2 linked regions of the Acidisarcina polymorpha genome follow. The protein of the gene in region 2 binds, or shares a complex with, the protein of the main gene of each other region. Links are inferred from orthologs where the notes say so. Each region holds a gene or a part of one and is shown on either strand. Other genes may lie near its edges.

Region 1 (5,655 bases), 2.0 Mb from region 2 along the record:
GCCAGCCCAAGGCAGAGCGGGCGATCGTCGAAAAGCCGCGTGAAGATTCGAGAAAAACCAAGCACAAGGAGAAGCTTGCCGATATTCTGAATCACGAGCCGGAATAAGGTTCGGCCACACGGCCGACAGATTGAACAACTGGGAGGCACAGGATGGGGAAATTGACCGGATTAGGTGGCGCGTTCCTGAAAGCGAAAGACCCGAAAGCGCTCTATGCGTGGTACGAGCAGCATCTCGGCATTCAGCGCGCGGAACATGGCTCCTTCTCATTCCCTAAGTCCGAGGTGACTGGCGATACAGTCCTGGCGTTTTTCCCGGAAGAAACACCCTATTTCGGGCCGAGTGGCCAACGAACGATGCTGAACTTTCGCGTGGATGACCTGGACACGATTCTCAGTTCCCTACTCGCCTCGGGGGTGAATGTGGATCCCGAGCGACAGAGCTACGACTTCGGGAAGTTTGGCTGGTTTACCGATCCAGAAGGCAACCGGGTGGAGCTTTGGGAGCCATCCGCAGCCGAGCCGGACGCATAATCCGGAATGCTTCGGCTGCTGGGATTATTGATCGTCGCCTTTTATTTCTACCGCTTTTGCCGGGCGGTCTGGCTTGGCTATCATCGGCGAGCCCTCGATGGCAGCGAACACCCGCGATAAAGATCGCCGCCAGCTTTTATTCTCGTCATTCAGTACCAAAAGGGTTCGACGATGACCTTTCTTCAAAATTATTAGGCGCAGGGCTCGAAGCAGCGTATTCTGGGAACTGTCGCGTCATTATCCCATCTGCCCTCCGGTTATCCTCTTGGACCGCCGCTGGGCCCGGTAGGAACGAAATACTGGGCTTCCCAGGGATCACGTTAACAGCACCACACAAGAGGCAAAAATGCGTTCTGAACTGGTTTACTCTGCCGGGATCCGTATTCCCAATCGCTTCCTATTGACTACTCTCACCATCAAGGCTGTTCAAAGCCTGCATATCACCAGCACCCGTACCGAAGACACCGCCAACCGAGTCTTCGCCGATGTGGCCAGCGGCCGCTTCACCGACGTCAAAATGCCGGCTGTCGTGATCCAGCCTTCAATGGATCCATTGCTGATCGCCCCCGCTGCCTAAGCATCTGCAGGCGTAGCCGCCCGTTAGCTGAACTGGATACCTTTTCAGATTCCTAGTTCTGCGCGGATCGCTGTGGCTATGCGATCGGCGTGGAACTGCATGGCCGTCCTTGATTCAGCCTCGATCATGACGCGCGCCAAAGCCTCGGTCCCCGAGTAACGCACTACTACCCGGCCGTTGCCGTTCAATTCCGACTCGGCTTGCTGGATCGTCTGAACCACCTTGGCGAACTGCTCCAGCGGCCGCTTCTCCTTCACTTTCACGTTGACGATGACTTGGGGATACACCTTCAGGTCGGCAGTGAGCTCGTGGAGCGGCTTGCCGGAGCGGCGGAGAATATCGAGCACCACCAGCCCGGTTAAAAGGCCATCCCCGGTGGTGCTGAGCGCGGGAAAAAGAATATGCCCGGATTGTTCGCCGCCGAGCGACGCCTGGTAGCGCTGCATCCATTCGAGAACATATTTGTCGCCTACCGGGGCGCGCAGCATTCGGATGCCGTCGGCGCGCAAGGCGGCTTCCAGTCCCATATTCGCCATGGTGGTGCCGATGACGAGATTGCCGTTGAGCTCGCCGCGGCGTTGAAGGTCGCGGGCAGCCAGCAGAAGAACTCCATCTCCATTGACCACATTGCCATTCGCGTCGGCGAAGAGCGCGCGGTCGGCATCGCCGTCGAAGGTAATGCCTAAGTCCGCTCCCTGCTCTCTGGTGGCCGCGGCGACGATCTCGGGGTGGAGCGCGCCGCAATCGCGGTTGATGTTGCGTCCATCGGGCTGAGCATGGCTGAGAACAACCTGCGCGCCGAGCTGGGTGAAGATATCGGGAGCAATGGCGGAGGAAGCTCCATTGGCGCAATCGAGCAGGATGCGCAGACCGGTAAGGTCGAGCGGGGAGACGGCCTGGCGGAGAAACTCTTCGTACTCGGCAACGAATTCCGGCTGGACGACTGGGGGCAGAGTATCGCTTTTCGGAGTTATGTCGCGCTGGATGTACCTGAATATTTCTTGCTCGATCCCGAGTTCGATGGCGTCAGCTAATTTATAGCCATCGCTGCCGAAGACCTTGATGCCGTTGTCCTGCGTGGCAAAACAGGGATTATGCGAGGCGGCGTTCGTGCCACTGCTTGCGGATCGCCAAAACATCTTCTGTAGACCGCCACGATGCCGGCGGCGAGGCCATGTTTCCGGGCGAGGAAGGCAATTCCGGGAGTGGTGATCACGCCAGCGTTCAGGACGGCTGCTCCTCCGGCTTCGAGTCCCTGGGAGATGACGGCGGCAATGTGGGGACTAGACTCGCGGGTGTCCGCGCCGAGGATGACACGTGGAGCCGAGACCTGGGCGCGGAGAAAGTGTGCGAGGGCCATGCCGGTGGCATAGATCGTTTTCGGATCAAGCGGGTACTCGCCCGCGATGCCGCGAATTCCATCAGTTCCAAAGAGGGCTCGTTCTTCGTTCATGAAGATGTATCTGTCGACCTTTCGATAGCGAACACCCGGCTCTTCAGCGTGCCGTAGGCGAGGCGGGTGGTAATGGATTCTCCCTCGTGTGCGGCGTCGGAGGTCCTGATCAGGTTGCCTGATTCGCCGTAGACGAGAGCGTAGCCGCGATTGAGCACAGCCAGCGGCGAGAGGCCGGCGAGCCGGTCGTCGAAGCTCTTCAACTGGGTGCGGCCGGATTGAAAGCGGACGCGGCTGGTGTGGGCGAGCCGGGCGTCGAGCGCGGCCAGGCGTTCCTGTAAAAGGCGCAGACGATGACTGGTGTCCTGGCGAAGCAGGCGCAGGGTGCATGAGTTGACATGATCGGAGGATTGGCGCACCTTGGCCCGCCAGGCGGCTTCCATGCGAAAACGCAGCTCATCGATCCGCTGCTGGCGACGTCCGAAGGCGTCGCGCAGACTGGCGGAGGAAGCGTCGATCTGGACTCGGGAGAAGCGTTCGCGCGACTGGATTAACTGAAAGCGGCAGGCGCGCTGGAGCCGATGCCACATGGTTTCGACGTAGCCGGCGACTTTGTGCTGAGCTTCGGTAATGAGCTCGGCCGCAGCGGAAGGAGTAGGCGCGCGAAGATCAGCGGTAAAGTCGGCGATGGTGAAATCGGTCTCATGCCCGATGGCGGAAACTACGGGCAACTCGGAAGCGGCGATGGCGCGGGCGAGCAGTTCGCTGTTAAAGGGCGCGAGATCTTCAAGCGAACCACCGCCGCGGGCGATGACGATGACGTCGACGGTGTGGGCGCGATTGAAATATTCGATACCTGCTTTGACTTCCATCGCGGCGGTGGCACCCTGCACGACCACCGGATAGAGGAGCACATTGAGGGCTTCGTGACGGCGGCTACCGACGTTGAGGAAGTCGCGGATGACCGCTCCCGAGGGCGAGGTGATGATCCCGACGCAGTGCGGAAAGGCGGGCAGCGGCTTCTTGCGCTGGGCGTCGAAGAGGCCTTCTACCTGAAGCCTGGCCTTCAGCTGTTCGAAGGCGATTTGGAGCGAGCCGGCGCCGACCGGCTCCATGAACTCGGCGATCAACTGCATTTGTCCGCGCTGTTCGTAGACGGAAACCTTGCCGCGCACGAGCGCGTGCAGGCCGTCTTCCGGGCGAAAGCGCAGCAGAGAGGCCTGGCGGCGGAAAAGCACAACAGGCAGTTGAGAGTCGCCATCTTTGAGCGTGAAGTAAACGTGTCCGGACGGGGCAGAGCGGAGGTTCGAGATTTCGCCTTCTACCCAGAGATCGGCATACTCCCGCTCGATGGATTCGCGCACCTCTCCGACCAGCTCACCTACCGTCCAAATGCGTCTTGGGGCAGCCTTGGGAGCTTCGAAGCTAAAGCCAAGTTGGCCGGGCTGCGGAGAAGCGGTCACAGGAAAAGTCTACACGGATGCTGAAGCGGGCACGTCTCGGCGGCCACCGAAAGCGATGGCGGCGAGCGCGATGACGACAGGGAAACATTCCAGGGTGTAGCGGGGTTCGGGGGCTTCCAGGGTGAACAGCAACGCACAGCGGAGCAAGACAAAAGCCAGCATGACCGCGGCCAGTGGAGGCCGCCGGACAAAGCCGGCAACGGCGGCTACTAGATATCCCAAATTCAGGGCCGCATAGACGAAGACGAAGTCGGATTCTTCGGGATGATGGTAATGGTCCCACCAACGCATCTCGATCCATAGGAGTTCGGTGCGAGGGCGCAGCCACATGTCGGCGAGGCGCATCAGCGGCAACACCAGGTAGGAGCGGATTGCGTGGCCTTGGGTGCGCTGCTGGGCCAGTTCTTCGAAGCGGACATCGATCTCGGGCGAGAGGGTGGTGGTTTCGTTGTAGTCATCCAGCAACTGCTTGGTTTGCTGGTATTGCGCAGGGCTGTCGAATGCCCGGGAAGGGAGCTTGCCAATGTCGATCTTGTCGCTGTTGCCGTTCCAATAGACTTCCGAGGTCGAAACCAGATCAACACACCAGGTCTTCACCCAGCGGTTGAACCCCGGGTAGGTGAAGTCACCGGGATCCATGGCATACCGCGGGGCCAGCGGTTGGAAGATGTGGAAGGTACGCCAGTTGCGGGCGGCCCAGGGAACAAATGGGAGCACCGAAAGGATGCCAGCGAGGATGGCCAACTTGAGCGCCCGGCCAGTTGCGAGCCTGGAAATGGAGCTACGACGAAGGCTACAGAGGACGATTGCGGGACAAAGGGCCACTGCGAGGAGCGCGCCATCGGGACGCAGCAGGGTGGCGTAGCTCATCGAAAAAGAAAGCAGCAAGAGCCAGCGAAGATAGGGGTTTTCGAGCAGCCGTACCAGCGCGTAGAAGCCGAGGGCGACACAGAAGATGGAGAGGGTCTCAGCGAGGGGTGTCGCGGCATAGTTCGCGGTAAAGGGGCAGAGAGCGGCGAGCCACAGAGCGACCATGGCCGCGCGGCGGCTCCAGAGGCGGCGGACGAGGGCCGCGATCAGCAGACAGGTTCCGAGATCGATGGCGGTCTGGAAGAACATCACGGCGTGGTAATGTTCCATGCCGAAGAGGGTGAAGCAGAGAGCGAGAAAGGCGGGATAGCCGGGCAGCCGGATCAGGGTTGGACGGATTCCGTGATCGGTCGTGAGGCCGTAGATTCCGTGCTGGAGCCAGTTCTTGGCGATGTCGCCGTAGATCAGCGGGTCGCCGTCCACCTCCGGATAGGCGTGAATGAACCACAGGCGCAGGGCCGCGCCACAAGCGAGGGCGAGAACAACGAAGATCCAATGCCGGGCGCGCGAGGACAGCATGAAAGGGAATCATAGCAAGGGGAGCATCAAAGCAAACACGAGTCGGTGAACGATGCAGCGAACGATGAGCCAATCCGCTGTTCAACGCAGCCTTTTACCGGGACGCGGGTTCCTATAGTCTCGTAGTGGGCAACATGAGCCAGCAGATTTTCCTCGATCCCGACCGCAAGCGGTGGAAGCGTCTCCGGCGCATCTTCGACGTAGTCGCGGTCTTGTCGACATTGGTGCTGGTGACCTTCTTCTTCAGCGTGATCCGCAGGCAGGCATTGCCGGAGCTATTGCTGCCTGCACAGAAACGCA
Region 2 (5,804 bases):
CGCTTCCTACGACCTGCTCGCAAAGCGGATCGAAGAACACCACCTTCCGCTCGACGCCTTCCAGTGGTACCTCGACTTGCGCCGCTACGGTTCCGTTCCTCACTCCGGCTTTGGCATGGGCATTGAGCGTGTCGTGGCCTGGATTTGCGGACTCGAGCATGTGCGCGAGACGATTCCTTTCGCGCGAACGCTCAACCGGATCTATCCATGAAGAACAGTCCCATGCGAGAGAATGATTCGACGGGCGATGCGGCGCCGCTATGATTCCGCTGAAACAACTCGCTGAGCTGCTGGAACTCGAACTGCGATGCGCCTCCGGTGATCCGGAGACCATCGCCGTCGTTTCCGTCTCGAGCATCGCCGCCGCCCAGCCAGACTCGCTCGTCTTCGCCACCGACTCCGCTTCCGCTGCGGCCGCGCTGAGTTCGAATGCCGCCGCCGTCCTGCTCTCCAACCAGCACCTTCCCAAGCAGGCCGCCCGGAAACCGCTGCTGCTTAGCGCGAACCCGAAGCTCGACTTCGCCCGCGCCGCCAACCTCCTGCGCCGCGAAGAGCGGCCAAGCGGCATTCATCCCGCCTCGGTGGTCGACGCCACCGCGTCCCTCGCAACCACCGCCTCGGTAGCCGCCTGTGCAGTCATCGCTGCCGGAGCAGTAGTCGGCGAACGCACCGTGATCGGAGAAGGCGCGGTCATCGGAGCAGGCGTGACCATCGGCGCCGATTGCCGCATCTATCCTCGCGTCGTCCTCTACCCCGGAACCCAGCTCGGCGATCGCGTCATCGTCCACGCCGGGGCCGTTCTCGGCAGCGATGGCTATGGTTACGTCCGTGACCCAGCCACCGGCGAATACCTGCAGTTCCCCCAACAAGGCAAGCTAATTATCGAGGACGACGTCGAAATCGGCGCCAACACCACCATCGATCGGGGCGCGCTCGATGCTACCGTCATCGGACGAGGCGCCAAGCTCGATAACCTCATTCATCTCGGCCACAACGTCATCATCGGCGAGAATGTGCTGATCGCCGCCCAGACCGGCATCTCCGGCTCGACCACCATTGGGAAGAATGCCATCATCGGCGGCCAGGTCGGCGTCGGCGATCACGCCCACATCGGCGAAAACGTCATCCTCGGCTCTCAGGCCGGAGTCTTGCCGGGAAAGAAACTCCGCGCCACCGGCGGCATTCTCTGGGGCACTCCCGCCCAACCGCTGCAGCACATTCTAAAAGAACTTGGCCTGCTGAGGCGTTTGCGGCGGGCGAGTCAACAAGAAGCGGACGGCGAAAGTTAGATCGGCGGGGCATGATTCCGGGCTATACTGCCGCCGGATTGTGCACTGACCGTCAATGTCCGTGGGGCGTCAAATCAGTCGCTGTGCATCTCGGCCCGAGGTTACTTCCCCGGAAACGGCTCGGCCCGCATGGATCCGTCCCGTTCCTTCATCAGGATCTGGACCTTCCCCTCCGCTGCATCGAGCTCCTGCTTGCATGAGGAGGACAGCCGAACGCCGTCCTCGAAGAGCCGAATCGATTCCTCCAATGGAAGATCGCCGTGTTCCAATTGATCAACAATCTTTTCCAGCTGCTTCAGCGATTCTTCAAACGTTGCCAACCCGCAGTCCCTCGACCTTCACTTCTTCTTCCGCGCCGGCTGGCTCGACGGCCGGCACATTCATTCGCGGCAACACGTCGGCAATCACCTCGGCAGCCACGGTGTAACGGCCAAACGGAGCGCTTACCTGGACACCCTGAATTCCGCCGTAGCCCATCTCCCTCGCCGATTTCAGCATCTCCTGGGCAATCCGGACGCCCTCGGCCCGGGCCAGCTCGGGAGTATCCGCCTGCTGCATCCGCAACAAAATCTGGTCCGGGACACTGACCCGGAGATCGTTCTTCATGAACTCCGCATTACGCAGGCTCGTCAATGGCCAGATCCCTGCGATCACCGGAATGCGGAAACCCTCGATCCGCTTCAGAAACGCCTCGAGTACATTCAGGTCGAAGACTGGCTGAGTGATCGCATACTCCGCGCCCGCCTCGACCTTATACGCAAACCTGCGAATTTCATTATCCAGATCAGGAACGCCCGGATTTGCGGCGACCCCCATGGTGAATCCGGTCGACGCCCCAATGCCATTTCCACCAATGTCCAGGCCGTGGTTGAGCCGGTTGACGATGTTGACCAGCCCGATTGCATCCACATCGAAGACCGCGGTGGCGTCGGGATAGTTCCCCAGCTTAGGGGGATCGCCGGTCAAGCACAGAATGTTCTTGAGCCCGATCGAAGACGCTCCCAGCAGGTCGCTTTGAATGCTCAGCACATTCCGGTCCCGACAGGTGTAATGCAGGACAGTCTCGATTCCCGCCTGCTGCTGGATCTGGATACACAAGCTCTGGGCGCTCATCCGCGCCGATGCGCGGGGAGAGTCGGGGACGTTGATGGCATGTACGCCGAGGTCGGAAAGCAGCTTCGCTCCGGCAAGTTCCTTGGCGCAGGAGATACCCCGCGGGGAGACAATCTCGACCAGCGTGACGAACTCACCACGGGCGACCAGGCCGCCAATGCGTGAGCGCTCGGCAAGCGGAGCAGGAGGAGTCTCGGTAACAATCGCCTCCCGCGTAGCAGGGCCCGCGACCGCGGTCTTCTGCGCTAAAACCGCCCGCACAGCGGACTTCATCGCGCGGATGTGGTTGGGAGTCGTCCCGCAACAGCCGCCCAGGAACTGGACCCCGGCCTTGAGGAACTTCTTCGAGAAGTTCGCCATGTATTCGGGCGAGCACAGATAAATGTTGCGGCCCTCGATTGCGCGCGGCATGCCCGCGTTCGGCATCACCACTAACGGAAGCGAAGTAGCCGCGGCCATGCGCTCGACGGCGGTCAGCACTGTCGCCGGCCCGGCGCTGCAGTTCACCCCCAATCGCATCGGCGCCCCCAGGCGGTCAACTTGGTGGCAGCCGTCTCGCAGGAAGCGCCATCGAGGCAGTTGGCTTCTTCATCGACGGTCACCAGCGCCAGCACAGGCACATCCGGCGCTACCTCATGCGCAGCCAGGATCGCCTGCTCTGCTTCATTCAATGCCGAAATTGTCTCGATCACCAGGAAGTCGACACCGCCCGCGACCAGGCCGGCGATCTGATCTTTAAAGGCAGCTCTTGCTTCCTCAAGCGAAGTTTTGCCGAGCGGCTCCAGAAGGATACCCAGCGGCCCGATCGAACCCGCGACCCACGCATCTCCAGCCTGCTTGTCGGCGAGCTGGGCGACCGCTTGCCGGGCCAGCTTTGCACCCGCCTTATTGATCTCGAAGACCTTGTCCTGCAGCCCATAGCGCGCAAGACGCAATGCGTTCGCGCCGAAGGTGTTGGACTCGATAATTTCCGCTCCGGCCTGAAGGTATTCTTCATGGACGGAACGCACCAATTCAGGCTGCGATAGATTCAGTTCGTCGTAGCACCGATTGATAAAAATCCCGCGCTCATACAGCATTGAGCCCATCGCCCCATCGAAAAGCACTGCGCGTTCACCGAAGAGTTCCTGTAGACGGCTCATGGCTTCTCCTGTCCGTTGGCTGCAATTATGCGCTCGCGTCAGCGCCCCGTTTGCCCTGATCGGCTTTGTTATACTTTAGCTTCCAGGATGTTCTTCCGCAATGGGAACGGTGAGAGGTTAGTTTGAATACGAGAAGTTTGCTGCGCCTGCTGTATGTTCCGCGCGTGTTCTTTTTCACAATTGCACTTTGCATAGTTCCCCTGATTTTGGCTGGCTGCGGCAAGAACTTCTACTTCGCGGGTCGAAACCTCCCACCCAGCGGGGTGACCAATCGGGTCATGATCACCATTCAGAATCCCAGCGCGTTGACCAAGGGAGCTCTGACTTTCGTCGATGCGTTCTATGACATCCGTCACGCCTTCAACAATGAGAACAACAACTTCAGCATTGGCGGCGCGTCGGTGAGTTTACCGCTCACGATTCAGAACATGCCGGAAGAGCAGTTAGGCGCGGTCTACAACGCTGGAGATGGCAGCGTCGCCTTGATCAATTACGCGACCGAAAAGCAATCCACCAGCGTCTCCGGCTCGCCCTCATCGAGTATCTTTATCAGCCGCGATCAACGCTATTTGATCGCCGCCGAGCAAACTGCGCATGCTTCTGTCATCAACGACCGCGTAATTGGCCGCACAGTCCCGTTGAATCTGCCCGGGGTCTACCGCATATCGCTAAATGCCAGCGCATCGATCGGCCTCGCATTTGTCCAGAATTCCAACGAAGTATACAGCGTCGTCCATCTCACGGGACCTCAGCAGTCAAGCTACCAGGCGTACTTTGCCGCCAATGGGAAATGGCCTGCGAACTCCTTCGGACTTCCGGCTCAGGACTGCGAGCCGCAGAACCTGCCTGTCTACTGCGCTTATCCGGTAAGTCCCGGTACAGCCAGCTTCGACCGGCCCATCAAGGGAATCTTCTCGCCGGATGGCTCGACGGTTTACGTGCTGAATTGCGGACCGGAATGTGGCGGCAACACCTCCGGAGTCACAACCATTCCGATCACTGCCTCGTCCCTCAACCCCGGTGGCATTGGACCCAGCGCAATCAACCTGCAGGCGACTGCCACCCTTGCGGTGCCGGGCGGCGCGACCAACGCAATCGGCAGCGGAACGACCCTCTATATCGCTGGCCAATCGGTGCAGCCGGATGGCTATCTCTCCGGGAATCTGTCCGTCGTCAACCTGAATACCAGCCAGGTCACCGGCGTCTACCCGATCAGCGATGGCGCGCATAACAAGATGCTCTTCGCTGATGACAATACGCTGTTCGTCGGTTCGGTACAGTGCCAGTCTGGAGAGCGGTATCATCTCGACCCAAACTCTGCGACCGGATGCCTGGCGCTCTTCAATATCAGCACCAACGCGGTAGCCCTGGACTCCTTCAAAGGTGACCTCACCGGTATCGCCGACGTCGAAGGACTGCATAAAATTTATGTCGCCGAGGGCGGCCAAATTCACATCTATACGACCACCAACTTCACCGAGCTCGACAATAGCAACGTCACCGTAGTCGGAACGGCCACCGACGTCGCCTACATGGACGGCTCGACGGACTACAACAACACGACCTATTAAGCAGGCGATGATGCAGGCCATTGACGTCCTCGCCATCGCCGCCCATCGCGATGATGTGGAGCAGACCTGCGGCGGCACCCTGCTGCGCATGAAATCAATTGGTCTGCGCACCGGCATCCTCGACCTGACCCAGGGGGAAGCCGGTACCAGGGGCTCTGCCGATGAACGGGCGGCGGAAGCGGCGGAGGCCGCCAGCATCCTCCAGGTCGACCGTCGGCAGGCCCTCGATATTCCCGATGGGCGGGTGGAAAATACCTACGAAAACCGGATCAAGATCGCCACCGTACTGCGCCAGCTGCGCCCTCGCGTCGTGATCTTGCCCTACTGGACCGGTCGCCATCCCGACCACTACACCACCTCAATTCTCGGCTACGAAGCCTGCTTTCTGGCTGGGCTCAGCAAGCTCGACACCGGCGCACCCCCGCACCGGCCCTTCAAAATCGTCTACGCCAGCCTCTATGCCGATGTACGTCCCAGCTTTGTCGTCGATATCTCGGAACATCTCGAACAGCGCTTTGCTGCGTTAATGGCCTACCGGTCGCAATATGCCAACCAGCCTTCCGGCAGCTCCCTTTTCGTTCCTGAAGAAGAAATTCGCGAACGCACCTCCGCTATGGCCCGGCACTATGGTCTTCTCGCCGGTGTCCGCTATGCCGAACCCTTCGTGCAGAAAGAGATCGGGCTGGTTG

Evidence for each region. The genes of interacting proteins can lie anywhere in the genome.
Region 1: the proteins of xseB (region 2) and xseA are in contact, whole or in part, in a cryo-EM structure (PDB 8TXR), measured with the Escherichia coli proteins. The link is inferred for Acidisarcina polymorpha from one-to-one orthologs.

Annotation. Positions count from the first base shown.
Region 1 is NZ_CP030840.1:3,777,052-3,782,706, reverse strand. What follows is about bases 1,764-4,613. They hold xseA (exodeoxyribonuclease VII large subunit), read right to left. Parts: upstream 3,967-4,613; coding sequence 2,560-3,966; downstream 1,764-2,559. Other genes in these bases: ACPOL_RS16125 (ArnT family glycosyltransferase), read right to left, coding at 3,976-4,613; ACPOL_RS35745 (phosphohexomutase domain-containing protein), read right to left, coding at 2,141-2,563; ACPOL_RS16135 (phosphohexomutase domain-containing protein), read right to left, coding at 1,764-2,249. Outside these bases: ACPOL_RS16150 (hypothetical protein), read left to right, coding at 1-107; ACPOL_RS16145 (VOC family protein), read left to right, coding at 153-533; ACPOL_RS16140 (hypothetical protein), read left to right, coding at 880-1,110; more of ACPOL_RS16135, read right to left, coding at 1,155-1,763; more of ACPOL_RS16125, read right to left, coding at 4,614-5,355; ACPOL_RS16120 (trifunctional glycoside hydrolase family 18/polysaccharide deacetylase/glycosyltransferase family 2 protein), read left to right, coding at 5,490-5,655. UniProt on the Escherichia coli protein: Bidirectionally degrades single-stranded DNA into large acid-insoluble oligonucleotides, which are then degraded further into small acid-soluble oligonucleotides.
Region 2 is NZ_CP030840.1:1,776,832-1,782,635, forward strand. The notes cover bases 1-2,999. They hold xseB (exodeoxyribonuclease VII small subunit), read right to left. Parts: upstream 1,610-2,999; coding sequence 1,391-1,609; downstream 1-1,390. Other genes in these bases: asnS (asparagine--tRNA ligase), read left to right, coding at 1-211; lpxD (UDP-3-O-(3-hydroxymyristoyl)glucosamine N-acyltransferase), read left to right, coding at 261-1,289. In the rest of the region: ACPOL_RS07760 (hypothetical protein), read left to right, coding at 3,667-5,115; bacillithiol biosynthesis deacetylase BshB1, read left to right, coding at 5,123-5,804. UniProt on the Escherichia coli protein: Bidirectionally degrades single-stranded DNA into large acid-insoluble oligonucleotides, which are then degraded further into small acid-soluble oligonucleotides.